3 regions of the Picosynechococcus sp. PCC 73109 genome follow, and region 1 is predicted to be linked to each of the others. Evidence: predicted binding sites of a transcription regulator. Region 1 holds the regulator's gene; each other region holds the start of a gene.
The links. Region 1 encodes HrcA, which represses chaperone genes, less so after heat shock. Its sites were predicted from a motif close to TTAGCACTCNNANNNTNNGAGTGCTAA; they were not measured.

Region 1 (6,983 bases):
CATATTTGTGAAATCCTTGATGATTTCTAGTGTATCAAGTCCTTTGATAAAGGCGATCGCCGAACTCCAGCTAATAAAAAAGACGGTGACCATTAACACACCGCCTTGCAAAAATTATGGACTCAAGTTTGAACGATTAGCGAATCTCTGGGGCACGCAGAACCGCAACATCTAAACTAGGTGCCTGTGCCGTTTGCTGAAGACTCGGCACCGATTGGCGCAGGATCGCCGTTAGATTTTCCGTCGTAGAAGCATAGATCTGGGTCACGGCCTTCGGATACAGACCAATCCCAATAATCGGAATCAACAAGCACGCAATCACAAAGACTTCGCGAGGCTCGGCATCGATCAGTTTTTCATGCGCCACAAGCTCTTTGTTTTCTGGGCCGTAGAGGATTTCCCGCAACATCGAAAGCAGGTAGATTGGCGTTAAAATGACGCCCACTGCCGCGAGGAAAACAATGATCACCCGGAAAGTAGGGCTATAGGCATCACTGGTGGCAAAACCGACGAATACCATTAATTCAGCAACAAAACCACTCATCCCCGGCAGCGCCAAAGATGCCATCGAGCAGGTTGTCCACATCGCAAAGATTTTCTTCATTTTTTTGCCGACCCCACCCATTTCATCGAGCATCAGGGTGTGGGTACGGTCATAGGTGGCACCAACCATAAAGAAGAGACTCGCCCCAATGAGCCCATGGGAAATCATCTGCAACATGGCACCACTCGTCCCCAAATCGGTAAACGAAGCCATCCCAATTAGCACAAAGCCCATGTGGGAAATGGAGGAATAGGCGATTTTTCGTTTGAGATTACGTTGGGCAAAGGAAGTGAGGGCCGCATAAACGATATTGACGACTCCGAGGATCACAAGCACCGGGCCAAACAGGGCATGGGCATCGGGCAGCATCCCGGCATTCATCCGCAGTAGGGCATAGCCGCCCATTTTTAGGAGAATTCCGGCGAGGAGCATGTGGGCCGGGGCGGTGGCTTCACCATGGGCATCGGGGAGCCAGGTATGCAGAGGAAAAATCGGTAACTTCACCCCATAGGCGATAAGCAGGCCACCATAAAGCAGCAGTTGGAGGTTAATGCCAAAGTCTTTCTGGGCGATCGCCGTCATATCAAAGGTGACCGTATCCCCATAAAAGGCCATGGTCAGGGCGGCAATCAGAATAAATAATGAACCACCAGCGGTGTAGAGGATGAATTTCGTTGCGGCATAGAGCCGTTTTTTGCCACCCCAGATGGACAGAATCAGATAAACCGGAACCAGTTCTAATTCCCAGGTAAAGAAAAACAGCAGCATATCCTGCACGGCGAAGACAGCGATTTGACCGCCATACATCAGCAGCATCAGGAAATAAAATAGCTTTGGCTTAAAGCTTACGGGCCAGGCTGCCAAGATCGCCAAAGTTGTGATAAAACCCGTGAGAAGAATCAAGGGCATGGAAAGGCCATCGGCCCCCACTGACCACCGCAGATCGATTGCTTCGACCCAGGTGTAGCTTTCTACCAGTTGCAGATTCGGGTTGCCAAAATCGTAGCCCGTGTAAAAGGCCGTCACGATGATCACAAAGTCAATTAAGCCAATGGTCAAGGCATACCAGCGCACTGTTTTCCCATCTTTGTCGGGGATGAGGGGCAAAAATAATGCCGCAATAATGGGAAATAAAATAATCGTGGATAACCACGGAAAATTTGCAAAGTTCATACAAACTCAAAAAAATTAATGGCTGTTTCTTAAAAAATGCAATATTTATAAATCGTTAACGCAGAATAAAGGCGATCGCCAAGCAGAATGCTTTACCCTGTACCATCTTCAAAAAGTGGGACAGAAGATCTAACGCCTCTAACGTTACTTGTACCATTCCCAAATTTTCTTGACCGACTCTCCGGGGGAACTGCAATACTCCTTAACTTTGGCCCCCCCTAAGGTGAAGATCCCCTAGCAATTCAGCCTTGGCATTCCCAAACGCAGCCAGAAAATGCTAAAAATGCTCACCTCTTAATTTTTTATCAGTAGCTTGACCATGACCAACCCTAGTTCTAACCCACAACTCCAGGCCGTCAGTCCCACGGTTTTTGCCCAGCGCGTCGCCATGACCGAATCTTTGCAACTCATTGATGTGCGTGAACCCGATGAGCTAGAGATTGTCGCTCTCCCAGGCTTTACCAATTTACCCCTGAGTCAATTTGAACAATGGGCTGCCCGTATTGCTGTGGACTTTGACCCCCAGGCAGAAACCTATGTGCTTTGTCACCATGGTGTGCGTTCGGCACAAATGTGTTACTGGCTGCAACAACAAGGTTTTACCCAAGTGATCAATATTGAAGGTGGGATTCACCTTTACACCCTCTCTGTGGATCAAAGCCTACCGCGCTACTAGGGAAGAATGAGCTATACTAACCCAAACTTAGACCTTAAATCTTTCTTAAGTTAAGCAAAGTTTTTTTGCTATTTTTTTATATTTCTTAGTTATTGAAAGCACTACTGTCGGCGTATGGTTGCTCAGAAAATTCTTAATCCCCGTCACCAAAATATTTTTCGAGCAACGGTCAACCATTACATTTCCACAGCGGAACCCGTAGGCTCCAAAACCCTTGTGGAGGAATATGACTTTCAGGTCAGTTCTGCCACCATTCGTAATGTGATGGGCAAGTTGGAAAAGGCAGGTTTCTTGTATCAACCCCACATCTCGGCGGGACGAGTCCCCTCTGATTCCGGCTATCGCTTTTATGTGGACGAGCTCGTCACCCCCAATTCCCAGACCCGCAAACGAGCGAGCCAAACGTTACAGGAACAGACCGCTGCAGAGTATTGGGGACTAGAAGCGACCCTCCAGCGGGCAACGCAAATCCTGGCGACGTTAAGTGGTTATATTGCTCTAATCACGGTGCCCCATCAAAACCATGCTCGCCTACGCTATCTACAGTTACTCCCCCTAGGGGATCAGAAGGTGATGATGATTGTGGTGACGGATAGCTATCAACCCCAATCGTTGTCCTTGATCCTGGACTGTGACCCCGATGAGCTAGAGATTCTATCGAATTTTTTGAATCACCATCTCCAGGGGCGATCGCTCCAAGAAATTGCCAGCCTTGATCCCCAGGCTTTAGACGAAGACTTTCACCATTGTCAGCTGTTATTGGAGACGATTTTGAGTAAGATTGCTCAGATTGTGCCCAATACGATTGCGACGCCAATTCTGGTACGGGGCATTTCGGAAGTGCTGCGGCAACCTGAGTTTTCCCAAATTGAGCAGTTACAAACCCTATTGCACTTGCTAGAGGCGAAACAAGAACAGCTACTCCCGGTGGTTTTTAGTGGTTTACCAGGCGATCGCCCGACGCTCATTCACATCGGCACCGAAAATCCCCTAGAACCCATGAAAACCTGCGCCCTTATTTCCACATATTATTACCAAGAAAAAACGCCCGTTGGCAGTGTTGCGGTGCTTGGCCCGACGCGGATGTTCTATGAAAATGCGATCGCCTTAGTTGAAGCCACAGCAGATTATCTGTCTGAGAATTTAAAAGCCGCTTTTTAAGGTTTAAGACTCGTAGGAAATAAGAATCAAATAATTTAATTTTTTTGTTTTTTTGTTGATGGCGATCGCCATAATCTTTTTAAGGGAGTACCCATAGGGGATTTCATGGACTTTGACTTAGATATTCTTCTCTTTGCCCTAGTGCTGAGTATTGACTGTTTTTCCGTCGCCCTTGCACTAGGAGCACGCCATTTTTCCCGCAAGCGGGCCTTATTTTTTGCGCTCAGTTCAGGTTTTTCCGGTGGCGGCGCTATTTCCCTCGGTTTTCTCCTGGGTAATTTCGCCCAATACATCACCTTCTATGATCAAGGAATTGCTTTTATTCTCTTGATCCTTATCGGTGTTCACATGTGCTACAACGCCTACCGAGAAATGCAAAAACTCCCAGGCGATGATGATGAATCCAGAAAAATTCATGGCCTTTGGAAAATTCTTTTGGTCTCTAGCATTTCCAGTGTTGATTCTTTGGGGGTTGGTATTTCCCTTGGTTTAATGGGCAAACCCTTAATTCCCTATTCCCTGGGGATCGGAGTATCAGCCTTTTTTGCTACTTATGTGGGCTTATTTTGCGCACAATTAATCTCTAGTCAATTAAAGGAAAAGGTAGAGTTTTTTGGCGGTGGTATTCTGATTGCTATGGGCCTTAAAATGCTCTCAATATAATGATTATTTAGACCCGATTTTTATAAGTCTAGAGTCGTCATTTTCCAAGTAAAAAGCAGATTATTATTTCGCTCAGTCTCACGAGGATTAGGATTTATTTGTAGGCAATTACTTTTTTTGGAAGAATTTTTTAAATAATTTTGTGGAACTCGGAAACAATGAAAAAACTATGATAAATCGACCCACGATTTTTCGTTTATAGTAATAAATGCATTCCTTTCGAGTTGGCGATCGCCACGGCATTTATGGGTTTTGAATTAGACATTATTATTTTCGCCCTTGTCCTCAGTATTGACTCTTTTTCCGCCGCCTTAGCCCTTGGTATTCGTCACTTTTCTGGAAAACGGGCTTTATTTTTTGCGCTCAGTTCGGGATTTTCTGAAGGGGTGGCGATCGCCATCGGCTTCATTTTGGGACGCTTTGCCCAGACTATAATTATGGCCTACGATCATTGGGTGGCCTTTGCCCTATTGGTTTTGGTGGGTGGACATATGTGCTACAACGCTTACCAAGAAATGCGAGCCAAGCCAGGCGATGACGATGGTGAATCCGTCAAAATCCATAGCCTGTGGAAAATTTTGTTTATTTCTAGTATCACCAGCATCGATTCTTTGGGGGTGGGCGTTTCCCTCGGCCTCATTGGTAAACCGCTTGTGCCCTACTCCCTCAGCATTGGCTTGGCTGCTTTTTGTGCCACCTATGGGGGTCTATTTTGTGCCAAACTCATTTCCGGACATTTAGGCGAAAAGGTCGAGTTTTTTGGCGGCGGAGTTTTGATCGCCCTGGGCATTAAGATGCTATCGATCTAATCCATTCCGAATACACTACAAAAGCCCTTCTAATTGACGTCGAATGCGGTCTAATTCTGTATCCGACAAATCATTTTCTGACGCTGTGGTTTGCTCTGCTGGCTGTTGCTTTCCCTCTGGATCCCAAGCTAAATCTGTCACATTCGCTTCGGGGGGCGTGGCCAATTCGCCAGCGGCAACGTGTTGCCAATCATAATCTGCATCCCGACAAAACTCGATAATGTCTTCTTCATCCATGGCTTCGATGGAGACGGGCGGGAAATCCTGGGCTTCCAACATTAGCCCAAACCGGGTGGCGTCATCTTCATCTTCAAACATTAAAATCTTGTTGCGATCGCCAGTTTGGAGTGTGTGAATCCCTTCATTTTCTGTCCGGGCATTAAACAGCAAGACATACACGCGACTCATGGACTTTCTCCTTAGATGCTTACTAATCAGCTCCTTTTGGGGGAGGGTGATCAAATTGTTTATTATAAGGTGACGGGAAATTTCGCTCAAACCCTTTAAAATGGTACCGCTCGATTGGCAAATTGCGAATCTTCCCATGTTCAACCATGGTTTATTTTTGCTTGGTATCGATCTTAAAGGTGGCGATCGCCATCGTTGTTTTAGGGCCTTTTTGCTTAACAAGCCTTCACAAAACAGCAGTAATGGAACTTTCCTGGAATCTTTTCTTTCATAGAGCCTAGATGCTCACTTGATCAAGGGAGCCTCTGACGGTATAACCCAACTGGGGAGGGGGACAGCCATGACAAAATTTTATGCACCGACCATTATTGGGGCAACAACGCTCCTGACCATTGCCGCTGGTCTTGGTGGTATTCAAGGGGCGATCGCCGGCCCGGAAACCTTTACGATCGCCGCTAACGGAGCCATTACCTCCAATGAAGTCTTTAACGGGACAATCACCGGCCAGGCTGGGGGGCCAACCAATAGTAACTTTTGTGGCTGGATTGCCAATCGCCCCAACCACACCTTTCGCATTAATGGCAATGGCCTGATGTCTCTCAATCTCAGCGTTGTCGATCCTAACGGTGGCGTTTCCAGACCCTTTACGCTTCTGATAAAAAATGCCGATGATCCCAGTGCAGATCCCTTCTGTGCGATCGCCGATCCTTTTAGCGGGATTCCTGCCGAAATTGGTGGTGTTTGGAATCCAGGCCGCTACCAAATCTTTATCGGCAACTTTGAACAGGCTGGTAATGCAGGTCGCGCTCCCTACGTTTTACAAATTTCCCAGTAGCATCAACAACCGTCAGTTCCCCAAAATAATCCTCTGGAAAATCAATTAAAAAATTGCCCTCCTCTCTTAATTTTGAAAGGGGGGCAGTTTTTATGGTCTTAACCGAATTTTCGTGTTTTAGCGTTTTACCGCAGGCTCAAAGCTCGGTACCACAAGATCACGATTTTGCTTCGTGAGTTGGTTGTAGAGTCGTTCCGTATTGGGGAAGTTTGCCGCCGGTAAAGTCGGGAAGCGACGGAAGGGTACCGTATCCTCACCGAAGTTATCGAGGTACTCCATGCTGTTAACCATCGCGCCGATAAAGGCTTTCAGACCTTGGGAAGCAAGGATTTGGTTATACTTACGGATTTCCTGCTGATCTAAGGGAGCCCGACCAAGGAAGTGCTTCGTTCCCATTTCAATCACCTTCGTGTTGGGGTAGGGAGTATAGAATTCCTTCTGGTACAGCTCAGAACAACCCAGACCTTCGATGAATTCCTTCATGTTGATCTCGCGGTTGCCCAGCTTACTTTCGAGGGCAGTAAATTGCGCATCGACAACATAGGGCTCGATGTCCCGCTCAAAGATCTGACGGTAAGCCGCGGCGATCGCCGTTTTCAGTTCGACCTTGTTGAAGGTATCCGTGAGTTTAAAGGCCTTCGTCTGCTGACGTTGAACGTTAACCCCTTGCTTGAGGCGAGCATCCACATCCGTCACTGGTAGATTCTTCGTGCT
Region 2 (6,983 bases), 1.1 Mb from region 1:
TGTGTTGCACGCGGCGGTATTGGGGGTTCTGGTTCCTATGGTGAAATCTTAAGTATGGTCAATAGAAATTCTTCATTGAGTTTGAGGCAACAAGCCATACAATCTGCTGGCTATATGTATGACAATAGGGGACGCCAAATCCCTAAGGGTTCACATGTAATGGAATACAAAAATAGCCACTTGTCTGGCCATATTATTGTGTCAGACGGAGGCTATACCTATCACTTTCTTGGTAATGTCACAGGGCAAAATAAACTTCTTAAAGTAGATATTGGCTGCGATTGCACATTAGACGTTGAAGCTATTACTTCTTTGCTATCTAGAATTCGTTCACTAAATACTCTTTAATGATTTTTTTTTGAGTATAGATTATCCAAACAAACATCTGATTTAGAATCATGAAAATCAAGCCATTTTTTCGCAATTTATCAAAGAAATCAATTTTATCTAATTCATCTAATTCGATGAGGCAAATTTTACTTTTAGCTGCTTTGCTTGGCTTTCTGCCAGTCCTAATACCTCGAATAGCTTTATCGAATCCAAGTCTTATAAAGACAAAAAAATATTCTTTGAATCAAGCTGAAGATAGGCTTGTTTCCGTTAAGCAAAATAGCTCTCGTTTGCGTCAAAAGGGGAAAGACTCAATTGAATTAACCATCGTAGCTCATTGGTGTGGCAATCGTCTCGCTGCATTTGAATCTGCTGCTAGTGGGGAAAAAGTTTCCGTCAGATTATCATATGATGGCAGCACTGAAATATATAGTAACGGCCAAAAAGTTGATGATGGCTCAACTATAGGTTGGTGGGGTTTCTTTTGTCCTTCAGGACGAGGGTTTAAACTTTCCGGGGAGAAAGTCATCGTTGATGGTCAATGGATGGGCATCTATGATGACGGTTGGGTTCTCAACGCTTCAAGAGTACATTTTAATTCAGACTCTACCACATCATCATTAGATGTTCCCCTTAAAGAGGAATCATCTCAAGACCCTAAATATGTTGGCTCTAGTGCTAACCGAGCTTTATTTGTTATTGATAATTATTCAGGCCATATTTTAGAAGATGGAACTATTAGAAATAGTTTTAATGTCTATAATCTGACTAGAGTAGCTGCAGCAGCCCTTGTCTATGATAGTTCTGGAAAACGGATTGAAAGTCGGCTTATACGGCCCCATGTTCCCGAATCAGGACTCTATGCAGCTCAGAAAGCATTTATTATTGGTTTGTGGGATGTGTTTTCTAAAAAGTTTTCTCCTATTGATCCAAGGAATGTCACGAACTCTCAGGTAACGACGCTGAAAAATATAGATATTCCACCAGGAGGCCGACTTGTAATTACGCACCAGGGCAGAGATGCTGGCTTGTATGTTTATGGCGAACAAATGAGTTCTATGGCTGAAATAGTAGTTTTGCAAATATTAGAAACGGGCTTTGATTCTAGCTTTAGTTCATTTAGTCCATTAAAAAAAGACCTCACTAAAAGAGTTATGGAAAGTGTTAATGAAAAGCTATGGGATATCTTTAGACAAGCGGAATTAAATGGTGACGAACTACCAGGAAAAGAAGTTGTTGTCGATATTGTGGCAGAAACATTAATGGATTTGGATAACATTCCGTTAATGAGAGATGTTTTATTACGAGCCTTTAAAGTTCCTAAGCCTTCATTGCTAGTCGTTGCAGAAGACGTTGCCGATCAAGTTAGTTATATCGAGGAGCTATTCAGTTCGGAAGTACAAGCTTCACATCTTCGCAATAGCAACACTTATATTCCTTATATTTTGTATAATTCTCCACAGAACGGCTTACAAGATATCTCCCAAGGATCTATCAGAACACCTGTTGCCCAATCGACATACAGATGCACCACTTCAAGCGGCAGAACTACACAATTAGAGGCTTCCTTCTATGATGAAAATCCTGGGCCTCATACCGGAGAAGTTGTCATTAATGTCGATGGGAAAACGTATCAACTCCCAGGATTAGTAGGAAATACCCCTAGTTACGGCAATGCAGACGGAAGCATAATTTTTGGACTGCGTAGCCCTGAAGCTTGGTTACGCATTGGTTCACCCATCGAGCAGAGTTATGATTGCGTTGCTTTGTATGATTGAGGACTTACTAAAGTTTTAAATAAGGAGAAGATTTTTGATGTTTTTAGGTTGTTTTATTTAGAAAAATAGTTTTTAAATTAATTGTCTATATGTCTAGAAGAATGAACAAAATTTTATCTTTGATGACTCTATCAATTTTATTTTTGGGCTTAAAGCCGGAAGCTATTCTCGCAACCCTAAAGCTTTCCATGACAGGTGAAAAACTTCTATCTCAAGTTGAGCCTCCGCCCCCAAAGGGTTCTTGTAATTATCCGAGGGTTCTACCAAATTGTCATGAAAATGTTCAATGGAAAAATCTAGGCTCTCCAGCCCGAAATGTTTACCATTTCGGCGACTCTATCTATCAGTGGGTGGGCATTAATACAATTTCGAGAAATGGTGATGCGATAAATTTCGATCACTATGATGACTTTGCTCAATATTCTCGTCTTAGCGCAAATTGTAAAACCAGAGTTTATACAATTATCTTGACTTCAGAATACGGCGTAGAGCCCGATAGTTATTACCCGGTCGGTGATTTTTGGGGTCGGGCATTAGATTTTGCCTGTTCTATAAGCAATCCTAGACAATCCTATGGAACAGAATCAACAAGTCTTGCGCTTAATAAAGATCTATATAAAGCATCTAAAAGCAAAGAAATCGAAAATAGTCCTACTTTGTTTTGGAAGGGTTTACAGTATATTTCCCAAGCATCTACTCGGACAGTTGAATATCGCTGGCCTTGGCTAGAAAATACTGGTCTAACTTCCTTTGAGATTCCTTCTGGTTATAGAGCAGTAACTCAGGGAGCAGGAGTAAAGTACGTTGAAGGCAACCGGTATAATGATGTCAATATTGTGATTCTTAGTCCAGAAGAATATCAATCATGGCAAAAAAATCCGACTCAATATCGTTCCTTGGGTGTGAATATAAACGCTATTTTTGATGCGGAACTCATGTGGACAATTGGTCAAACTCCTGATGTGAGTCGAATTAATCGAAATGGCCATCAGATTAATATGTATCGTGTCGGTGGTACCGGGCAATCTATTGGTGTAATTAGTTCTTCAAATAGAAATTCAGTACAAGTGACAGTTTATGATCGCGAAAACTCTGGGATTGCTGAAATGATTTTAAATTCATTTGATTATCTGTAGTCTAAATCTAAGTTTTAATTGCCATACTATTTCGCACATCTTTTTGCATATTCAACTTAAACCATGAGCATGAATACAAAAAAAGCATTGTCTTTATTTATTTCGTCATCTTTATTGTGGGGGATTTCTTTTCAAGTTACTAGGGCAAATTTACAGCCTCCCGGAGTAGAAGCAACACTCGTTGCTCAAATAAACCGCCCCTCACTAAATGGAAGATGCCGAGATCACAATTCTGTCTGGATTGAAAATTGTTACAAGGGAGTGCAATGGGAAAAAACTTCGAATTCAAGACATTTCATGGGTGGCTACGATGAAGGTTATACGTGGGTTGGAACTAATACAATTTCCAGAAATGGTAATGCTATTAATTTTGATTTCCGCAGTTCAGCCGGTTATATTCGCTACAGTGCAAATTGCAAAACCAGAGTCTACGCTATCATTTTAGCTTCAGATGCTTTCGTTAATCCTAATGCATACCGTCCTGTCAATGATTATATTGGTCAAGCCCTAGATTATGCCTGTTCTATTAGTGATTAGCTATAAGCCATAGTGATTTTACATCACAGTCAAAGTCATTAAATTTTTCCCGTCGTTTACAATTTATGATAAAAAATGAAAAAATTCTTATTTCTACTGACCTTATCAAGTTTGCTCCCTGTTTTAACGCCTCAAGCTGCTTGGGCAAACTCAAGAGCTTCTATCCCTTCTAACATCTGTGACAATCACTTTAGAAGAATTCAAAGCTCTGACAATATAAGACTCCGATTATATTCGACACCATCCTATGATAATAATGGATATCCTAGTCACAATGCTTCGACTATTATTCGCGTCTTAAAAAATGGCACCGAAGTTATGATTAATATGGGAGATTCCACAGGCCGGTGGACTGAAATTACTATCCCGGGTGGTACAACAGGTTGGGTTTTGACTAATGCTTTGGCTGCCAGTTCAATAGGTAGTTCTTCTTTTAACGGATACATGCGCGTACATACCCTTGATGGCGGAATTGTGAACTTAAGATCTGAGCCATGGTTGACCAGCCAGGTGGTTAAGCCACTGCAAACTGGAGAATTAGTTCGGTATCGTAATTTCGACGGATATTGGCATGAAGTATCAACTACTGATGGACGGCGTGGCTTTGTAGCAAGTCAATATTTAGTCTGCGACTGAAGCATTCTTTTTTATAAGAAAAATACCTCAGTATCAGGACAAAAATTGTGAAACGTTTAGAGAGAGGGGTTGATGGAAATTAAGAACAAATCAGTCAAAGCCATAGCAAAATAGACTACGAGCCCGACGGCCATGAGTTTTGATGATGCGAATCGGCTTTTGGGGATGTCGCCAAAAACCCACCTTCATTGCCTAAATAAAGGCGATCGCCAAATTCACCCAATCAATAGATCAGTCCGAGAAAAAGTAGGGGGTAGGGTTTCGGTTCATTGGGGGGAAAGGTATGAGATCCCTCACTTGATTTTTTAAAGAAAATATGTAGACACAGAAGACAAATTGCTTGAAAAGCCTTTTTTCAAAGCTTTTGGCCCGTTTGCGTCGCCGAAACCAGAAAACATTAGCAGTCGCCCCCTAGGAGTGCTAAATTTGCTAGTGACGTAAACTTTATAACGCAAACTCCTATGGCTAAGATTGTCTCTTTCAAGGATGACTCTAGACGCGCCCTCGAAGCAGGGATTAATGCCCTTGCCGATGCGGTAAAAATCACCCTCGGCCCCAAGGGTCGGAATGTACTCCTCGAAAAGCAGTATGGTGCGCCTCAAATTGTGAACGATGGGATCACCGTTGCGAAGGATATTGAACTCAGTGATCCGCTCCAAAATACGGGGGCGCGGTTAATCCGGGAAGTGGCAGCGAAAACTAACGATAGCGCTGGGGATGGCACGACCACTGCCACCGTCATGGCCCAAGCATTGATCCGCGAAGGTTTGAAAAATGTGACGGCTGGGGCGAACCCTGTGGCCCTGCGTCGGGGTATTGATGCGGCAGTGAAGTTCCTCGTGAAGGAAGTTGTCGCGATCGCCAAGCCCGTTGAAGGAGAGGCGATCGCCCAGGTAGCCGCTGTGTCTGCTGGGAATGACGAAGAAGTAGGCCGGATGATCTCCGAAGCCATGGCCAAAGTCACCAAAGATGGTGTGATCACCGTTGAAGAGTCCAAGTCCCTCGCCACCGAACTGGATGTAGTCGAAGGAATGCAACTGGATCGCGGTTATATCTCCCCCTATTTCGTCACCGACCAGGAACGGCAAATCGTTGAATTTGAAAATCCCTACATCCTGATCACCGACAAGAAAATTTCGGCGATCGCCGACCTCGTGCCCGCCCTCGAACAGGTAGCCCGTTCTGGTCGTCCTTTGCTGATTGTTGCCGAAGACATTGAAGGGGAAGCCCTGGCGACCCTCGTTGTGAACAAAGCCCGTGGTGTCCTCAATGCCGCTGCAATCAAGGCTCCCAGCTTTGGCGATCGCCGTAAGCAAATGCTCCAAGACATCGCTGTCCTCACCGGCGGTCGGGTCATTTCCGAAGAAGTGGGCCTCAGCCTCGAAGCCATTGACCTTGATATGCTCGGTAATGCCGAAAAGATCACCATCAGCAAGGAAGAAACCACCATCGTTTCCGGTGGCGGCAGCAAAGCTGACATTGACGCCCGCGTTAGCCAAATCCGTAAGCAACTGGCTGAAACCGACTCCGAATATGACATGGAGAAACTCCAGGAGCGGATCGCCAAGCTTGCTGGTGGTGTCGCCGTGATCAAAGTTGGTGCAGCCACCGAAACTGAACTCAAAGACCGCAAGCTCCGCATCGAAGATGCCCTCAATGCCACCAAAGCCGCTGTCGATGAAGGCATTGTTCCTGGTGGTGGCACGACCCTAATTCACCTCGCTGAAAAGGTCGCTGAAGTAAAGGCAAGCCTCAGTAGCGACGAAGAGAAGCTCGGTGTCGATATCGTTTCCCGCGCCCTAGAAGCGCCCCTCCGCCAATTGGCTGATAACGCGGGTGCCGAAGGTTCTGTGGTTGTAGAACGGGTTCGTACCAGTGACTTCAACGTTGGCTACAACGCGGCCACTGGCGAATACGTTGATATGATTGCCGCTGGCATCATTGACCCGGCGAAGGTTGTCCGTTCTGTTTTGCAAAATGCAGCCTCCATCGCTGGAATGGTGATCACAACCGAAGCCCTCGTTGTTGAGAAGCCCGAACCCGAAGCACCCGCCCCTGACATGGGTGGTGGTATGCCCGGTATGGGTGGCATGGGCGGCATGGGAATGCCTGGCATGGGAATGATGTAATTTTTCCTGAACCCTTTTAAAAATTCAATATCTGCATTGGGCACCCTCCGGGGTGCTTTTTTTGTTTTCTGGGCGAAAATCTTGGGTTAAGTTAGCCCGTCGGGGACTGTTCTTGTAACCAGTGATTGAGGGTTTCCCGAAGGGTTTGGGGATTGAGGGGTTTACTGAGGTAGTCGTTCATGCCTGCTGCCAAATACTGCTCTTGGTTGGCTTCTCCTAGGGTGGTGGTGAGCGCAATGATCGGTATCTGCCGGTGGCGATCGCCGCCACCACCCCGGCGAATATGTTGGCTCGTCTGAAAGCCATTCATCTTGGGCATGAGGCAATCCATCAAAATTAAACAATAGGGTTGATTTTCAGGGGTTGTTTGGAGCATTTGTAGGGCTTCTGTGCCCCCTGGGGCAACATCGACGGAAAAACCAAACTGTTGGCAGAGG
Region 3 (6,983 bases), 470 kb from region 1:
CTTCGAGCATTTGCTTACGGCGATCGCCAAAACCAGGCGCTTTAACCGCAGCAACGTTGAGGACACCCCGGAGGCGGTTGACCACGAGGGTAGCAAGGGCTTCTTTCTCGATATCTTCAGCGATGATCACGAGGGGCTTACCTTGGCGAGCAACCTGTTCGAGGATTGGAACGAGGTCTTGTACCAGGGTGATTTTTTTGTCAGTGATGAGGATGAAGGGATCTTCAAGAACCGCTTCCATGCGCTCGGTGTCGGTGACGAAGTAGGGGGAAGTGTAACCCTTGTCGAAACGCATCCCTTCGGTGATTTCGAGTTCGGTTTCCATGGATTTCCCTTCTTCGAGGGAGATCACACCTTCTTTACCGACTTTGTCCATGGCCTTGGCGATCATGTCACCAACTTCCTTGTCGTTCCCCGCAGAGATGGCACCGACTTGGGCGATCGCCGTCGAATCTTCTACCGGACGTGCCTGGTCTTTGATGCGGCCAACGAGGAATTCAGTCGCTTTATCAATACCGCGCTTGAGAGCAATGGGGTTCGCACCAGCCGCGACGTTGCGGAGACCTTCTTTGACCATGGCGTGGGCAAGAACCGTTGCTGTAGTGGTTCCGTCACCGGCCACATCATTGGTTTTAGAAGCCGCTTGGCGAATCAAAGAAACACCGGTGTTTTCGATGTGGTCTTCGAGCTCGATTTCCTTGGCAATGGTCACACCGTCATTCACGATCTGGGGTGCGCCAAATTTCTTTTCGAGCACAACGTTCCGACCTTTGGGGCCGAGGGTTACCGCAACAGCTTCAGCGAGGAGGTCGATCCCTTTTTCGAGGGCGCGGCGAGCATCTTCGTTGTAAATAATAGATTTAGCCATAATGATTGAATTTCTAGGTTGAGCGTTTTACGAGAAAAAATAGAAAAATCTGAAACGATTGCTTAGGTCAAACCTAAAAATAATTACGCAACGGTTGCGAGGATATCTTTCTCAGAAAGAAGCACGTAGTCATCGCCACTGAGTTTGATATCAGTACCAGCGTACTTGGAGTAGAGAACTTTATCGCCAACTTTGACATCAACGGCGGAACGGCTACCGTCATCATTGCGCTTCCCTTCACCAACAGCCACAACTTCACCGATTTGGGGCTTTTCTTTGGCGCTATCGGGGAGGAGGATCCCACCAGCAGTTTTCTCTTCAGATTCGCTAACCTTTACGAAAACGCGATCGCCGAGGGGCTTGAGGGTAGAAACATTGATGCTAATTGCTGCCATGGATAATTTCTCCAGATCAATAAACGACTAAATTTAGCTAGATTGAAGTTTAGCACTCTCAATCTCTGAGTGCTAATTTAGCGGAGAAAATTAAATCCAGACAACTCCTGATAATGTACGGGTTCCCGAACTTTAGATCGCTCCAAAAATTGAACTGTATTGCTTCTCAGGGGAAACCCTGACAGAGACAGAAAGCTGTCTCTGCCATGACTCTAAAAATAAACAAGGATCTACTGTTTAACGATCGCCCCGAAATCTGCCAGAACCCGCGCGTGGTTCCGCAACAGCCCAAGGAGATTGAGGCGATTTTCCCGCACAGCAGGATCTTCTGCCATCACCAAAACACTATCCTCTCCATCAAAGAACCGTTCAACCGTGGGTGCCAGGGCCGCTAACCCATCGATCAGTTTTTGGTAATCCCGTTCGGTGCGGGCCGCTTCGGTGGTAGGTACGAGTTCCACTAAGCCGGCGTAGAGATCGCGCTCGGAATTTTGCGCAAATTTCTCCGGGTTAATTACCCCTGTCGGATCGAGACTATCCGTGCTGAGGTTCCCCTTGGCGGCCAACTTTGCAGAACGGTTCACAGTGGCGTAGATTTTTGCGAGTTGGCCATCGTCACGAATGCTCTGTAAAAAGGCAGCGCGATCGCCGACATCCAGTAAATCCGTTAAGGCCCGTTCAGTGTATTCTGTATCATCACCGAGCACCGCATTCACCAGGTCATAATCAATACCTTTTTCATCTTGGAGCAGAGTCTGAATCCGCTGAATAAAGAAGCTTTGCAGGGCTTCGAGGGGAGACGTTTTATCGGGGTGAGCCGTAACAAAATCCTTCGCCCCCTGGGCTAACAGTTCTCCAAGGTCAATTTCCAGACCCGCGTCCCAAGCGACGGTAATAATTGCATTGGCCGCCCGTCGCAGTGCAAAAGGATCCGAGGAACCAGAAGGAATCATCCCCAGACCAAAAATACTAAGCAACGTATCCAGGCGATCGCCCATGCCCACCACTTGACCCGCAAGGGTTTGGGGCAAAATATCATCAGCATTGCGGGGCAGATAATGCTCAAAAATCCCCTCGGCCACGGCAGGTGCTTCCCCACTGACCAGGGCATATTTTTGACCCATGATGCCTTGGAGTTCTGGGAATTCATAGACCATCTGGGTCACCAAATCCGCCTTACAGAGCATAGCGGTGCTGGCAATAATTTCTTTGTCCGCCTCAGACAGGCCAAGCTGTTCCGCAATCTGCTGGGAAATTTCCATAATGCGGTCTACCTTGTCCCGCATCGTCCCTAGTTCTTCCTGGAAGGTGACGGCTTCTAGTTGGGGCAAATAGGTTTCTAAATGTTCATCGCAATCGGCCCGGTAGAAAAATTGACCATCGGCTAACCGCGCCCGGATCACCCGACCATTCCCCGCAGCGATGATCTCTGATTTCTTAGGATCACCATTGGAAATCGTAATAAATTTCGGAAGAAGCTTCGTTTTATCTTGGCGATCGCGCACCGCAAAATACCGCTGGTGAGTGACCATCACCGTCGTAATCACCTCTGTGGGTAGCTCTAAAAACTCCGCTTCAATGTCCCCGACCACTGCCGTGGGATATTCCACCAAATTCACCACTTCAGCGAGGAGATCAGCGGGCATTTCTGCTTCACCACCAATCTCTGCCGCCGCCGCTTTGACGCCAGCAACAATTTTTTCTTCCCGCACCTGGGGATCAACTTCCACGAAAGCTTGTTGCAAAGTCGCCACATAATCAGCCGCATTGCTCAGGGTCACCTCCCCTTGATGTAAAATCCGGTGCCCACGAGAAATACGACCCGCTTCTAACTTACCGGAGCCATTCACCAATTCCAGGGGTAAAACAGCATCATTCCAAAGGGAAACCAGCCAGCGAATCGGCCGCGGAAAGCGCAGATCCCCATCGGCCCACCGCATAAAGCGCCGCCCTTCGAGGGCCGTAAACCAACCTAAAACCAGTTCCTGCAAAATTTCTGGGGTGGGGCGACCGAGGGTTTTCTTTTGGACAAAAACAAAGTCTCCTTTTTCCGTGGGGCGCACCTCCAGGGCGGAGAGTTCAACCCCCTGTTTGCGGGCAAAGCCTTCAGCGGCCTTGGTGGGTTGACCTTCTTTGAATGCGGCGGCAGCGGGGGGGCCTTTAATTTCTTCTTCCCGATCAGCCTGCTGGTCTGGCAACCCTTGGATTAACACAGCCAGGCGTCGGGGGGTTCCGTAGACTTCGATTTCGTCTGGGGTGAGAAAATACTCCGTGAGGCTATGGGAAACGCGGTCTTTTAATTGGGCGATCGCCGCCGCGACAAAATCAGCAGGGAGTTCTTCTGTACCAACTTCAATGAGGTAGGTTGCCATGGGAAACGAAATCAGGTCAATAATGAATCTTGATTAGTTTACCGTGAAGCCACAGGAAAAATAGTGCCCATGGCAATTCATTACCCGCGTAGTAAGAAAAAACGGGCGATCGCCGTTCTCGAAAAACTCCACGAACTCTATCCCGATGCCACCTGTAGTTTGGACTATGAAACCCCCGTGCAATTGATGGTGGCAACCATTCTTTCGGCCCAATGTACCGACGAGCGAGTAAATAAAGTTACACCGGCGCTCTTTGCCCGATTTCCTGATGCGGCGGCCTTTGCGGGAGCAGACGTGGCAGACATTGAACAGCTAGTGCGCTCAACGGGATTTTATCGAAATAAGGCGAAAAATATTCAGGGAGCTTGCCAGCGAATTATGGCGGTTTTCAATGGGGAAGTGCCGCAAACCATGGAAGAGCTTCTGACCTTGCCCGGTGTGGCCCGGAAAACGGCCAATGTTGTTCTGGCCCATGCTTTTGGGATTTGTGCGGGGGTGACGGTGGATACCCATGTGAAACGGCTGAGTAATCGTTTGCGCCTGACAAAATCTGAGAATCCGGTACAAATTGAACGGGATTTGATGAAATTAATTCCCCAGCCGGAGTGGGAAAACTGGTCGATCCGTCTGATTTACCATGGTCGTGCCGTCTGTAATGCCAGAAAACCTCAATGTGAGATTTGTGCGATCGCCAACCTTTGTCCCTCAGCCCCTAAACCCCAGCCAGTTTAAAGCTCTCATCAAAAGATAAAGCGACTAGGCACAAGCTGAATCCGGCCCGCATCCATTTCTGCCATCAAAAGTTCGAGGGCTTCATAATCCGCATCGGAAACATGGCCAAGGCGTGTCAACTCGGAGTTGATCGCGTTTTCAATTTCGGGGGTCATCTGTTTAATGAAAAGGGCTTTTTCCACTAAACGACGAATCATAAATGGCGTACTCACAATAGTAATGTTTCCCTAAATGAGGAACTGATTTCATTACAAAAGAAAGATTCTCTTATTGTCGCTGATTAAGGGTAAATAATGAATGGTCTAAATAGCGTAAAGTGGTGGAATTTGTTTAGGTCATGGTTCCATTTTCGAGGTGTTTACACAATTTCTCCCCGGTCTTAAATAATTTTTAAACTTCGGGCTTCTTTTTTTAGAAAAAATGTAAACAAACATACCGTTCTCGAAGCAATAAAGGATCTTTTGGTAACGAGATGTTTTTGTTCAGGATAAGTTATCATCACACCTGATTTTTGAGTCTCCCCCATACAATGGTTCTATCCCAAATCAAATGTTTAGCAGCCTTTTCAGGGTTTTCTCAACCGAAAAAGTTGTTTGATTTTTGTATAAAAGTTGTGACTAAGACGATGGGTAAACAGGGAAGTTCCCCTGGGGAGAGTCTACCGATGGATAAAAACCAACAGCCTGTTATTCTGCGCCCAAATTGTGCTTTGACAACCTCAAATCTTGACGTATTTTGGCGATCGCTCCATGGGGCCATTAACGACGAATTCAGTCGAGAAATTTTAGTCGATCTCCAGCAGGTAGAATTTATCGACAGTGCGGCGGCGGTGGTGCTCAGTCAGGGCACAAAATTGGCAGAATCCCATGGTAAACGCCTCGGCTGTTGTGGGATCAATTCCCAGGTGCGCATGGTATTGGAGCTGACCCAAATGGAGCAGTTTGTGCGCATTTTCAAAGATGAAGCCGCATTTTTGACACAGACATCCCAGTTACTCGCGGCCTAGCATCTCGAAAGCTCTCCGGTATAATGGGGGACTGAATTGTTTCCCTCGACTCCCTTGGAGGTTCATTACCTGTGGCAACGGCTCCCTGTCTTCCTCAACCGGCTGATTACGAAGCGCTGATTACGACGGATATTTTCAAACCAGCGCGCTACTTGGGTAATGAACTGGGGGCAATCCATAAGCCTTGGCAAGGGGCGGTGGTGCGTTGGGTGCTGACCTATCCGGAAGTCTATGAGGTGGGTTCCTCAAATTTGGGCCATATTCTGCTCTACAACGTGATTAATGCCCAACCTCGACAGTTGTGCGATCGCACTTATCTACCCGCCGCTGATCTGAGCGAGAAGTTAAAGGAAAAAAATCTGCCGCTGTTTGCCCTCGAATCCAGGCGATCGCTGTTGGAATTCGACATTCTCGGTTTTAGTTTGAGCTACGAGCTCGGGGCGACCAATATTCTGGAAATGCTTACCCTTGCCCAGATTCCCCTCACTTGGCAGGAACGGGAAATGGGGGATTATCCCTTTATTTTTGCGGGGGGGCAAACCGCTACATCCAACCCTGAACCCTACGCCGATTTTTTTGACTTTATCGTTCTGGGCGATGGCGAAGAACTTTTGCCCGAAGTGGGTTTCATCCTCGAAGAAGCCAAGGTGAACGGTTTGACTAAAGAAGAAACCCTTTTAGATTTGGCCCAGGTGCCGGGGGTTTATGTGCCTCGCTTCTATGCAATGGCGGCGGATGGTTCTGTGCACCCAATTCGTGACGAAGTGCCCAAACGCATTCTGCGCCGTGTCGCCACGCCAATTCCTGCCTATTCCATCGGCCTCGTGCCCTATGTGGAAACAGTTCATGATCGCCTGACGGTGGAAATTCGCCGGGGTTGTACCCGGGGCTGCCGCTTCTGCCAACCGGGAATGCTAACGCGACCTGCGACGGATGTCGAACCAGAGAAAGTCGTCGATGCTATCGAAAAAGGAATGCGGGCGACAGGTTACAACGAATTTTCTCTACTTTCCCTCAGTTGTTCTGACTATCTCTCGTTGCCAGCGGTAGGAGTCGAGATTAAAAATCGCCTCAAGGACGAAAATATTTCCCTATCTCTGCCCAGCCAGCGGGTGGATCGTTTTGATGAAAATATTGCCAATATTGTCGGTGGGACGCGTAAAGCGGGTTTGACCTTTGCTCCAGAAGCAGGCACCCAACGAATGCGGGATGTGATCAATAAGGGTTTGACCAATGAAGAACTGCTACGGGGTATCCAAACCGCGGTAAAAGAGGGTTGGGACAAGGTCAAGCTTTATTTCATGATCGGTCTCCCCGGAGAAACGGATCTTGATGTGTTGGGCATTGCGGAAACGGTGCAATGGCTGCGGCGGGAATGTGCGTCCCTGAGCAATCGCCGTTTAAACTTCAACATCACCATTTCTAATTTCACCCCAAAACCCCACACGCCTTTCCAATGGCATTCGGTTTCAACGACGGAATTTAAGCGTAAACAGGAACTGTTGCGGGAAGCTTTTCGACCGATTCGCGGCGTGAAGGTAAACTATACCGATGTGCGCATTTCAGCCATGGAGGATTTCGTTGGCCGAGGCGATCGCCGTTTGGGTAAA

Region 2: groL (chaperonin GroEL) is a predicted target of HrcA. The motif match lies at 4,815-4,841, and genes of this name have one in related genera.
Region 3: groES (co-chaperone GroES) is a predicted target of HrcA. The motif match lies at 1,313-1,339, and genes of this name have one in related genera.

Annotation. Positions count from the first base shown of each region.
Region 1 covers NZ_CP013998.1:2,078,673-2,085,655, forward strand. Annotated here, with positions in the region: gene AWQ23_RS10030 (NAD(P)H-quinone oxidoreductase subunit 4) at 137-1,717, opposite strand; gene AWQ23_RS10035 (rhodanese-like domain-containing protein) at 2,106-2,393, shown strand; gene hrcA (heat-inducible transcriptional repressor HrcA) at 2,508-3,554, shown strand; gene AWQ23_RS10045 (manganese efflux pump) at 3,660-4,217, shown strand; gene AWQ23_RS10050 (manganese efflux pump) at 4,442-5,026, shown strand; gene AWQ23_RS10055 (DUF3110 domain-containing protein) at 5,042-5,434, opposite strand; gene AWQ23_RS10060 (hypothetical protein) at 5,775-6,269, shown strand; gene AWQ23_RS10065 (phycobilisome rod-core linker polypeptide) at 6,387-6,983, opposite strand, start outside.
Region 2 covers NZ_CP013998.1:169,852-176,834, forward strand. Annotated here, with positions in the region: gene AWQ23_RS00880 (hypothetical protein) at 1-348, shown strand, start outside; gene AWQ23_RS00885 (hypothetical protein) at 399-2,108, shown strand; gene AWQ23_RS00890 (hypothetical protein) at 2,210-3,244, shown strand; gene AWQ23_RS15945 (hypothetical protein) at 3,308-3,781, shown strand; gene AWQ23_RS15950 (SH3 domain-containing protein) at 3,857-4,417, shown strand; gene groL (chaperonin GroEL) at 4,879-6,546, shown strand; gene AWQ23_RS00905 (PAS domain-containing protein) at 6,638-6,983, opposite strand, start outside.
Region 3 covers NZ_CP013998.1:2,548,188-2,555,170, reverse strand. Annotated here, with positions in the region: gene groL (chaperonin GroEL) at 1-868, opposite strand, end outside; gene groES (co-chaperone GroES) at 952-1,263, opposite strand; gene glyS (glycine--tRNA ligase subunit beta) at 1,494-3,635, opposite strand; gene nth (endonuclease III) at 3,705-4,367, shown strand; gene AWQ23_RS12230 (hypothetical protein) at 4,376-4,564, opposite strand; gene AWQ23_RS12225 (STAS domain-containing protein) at 4,981-5,373, shown strand; gene AWQ23_RS12220 (TIGR03960 family B12-binding radical SAM protein) at 5,445-6,983, shown strand, end outside.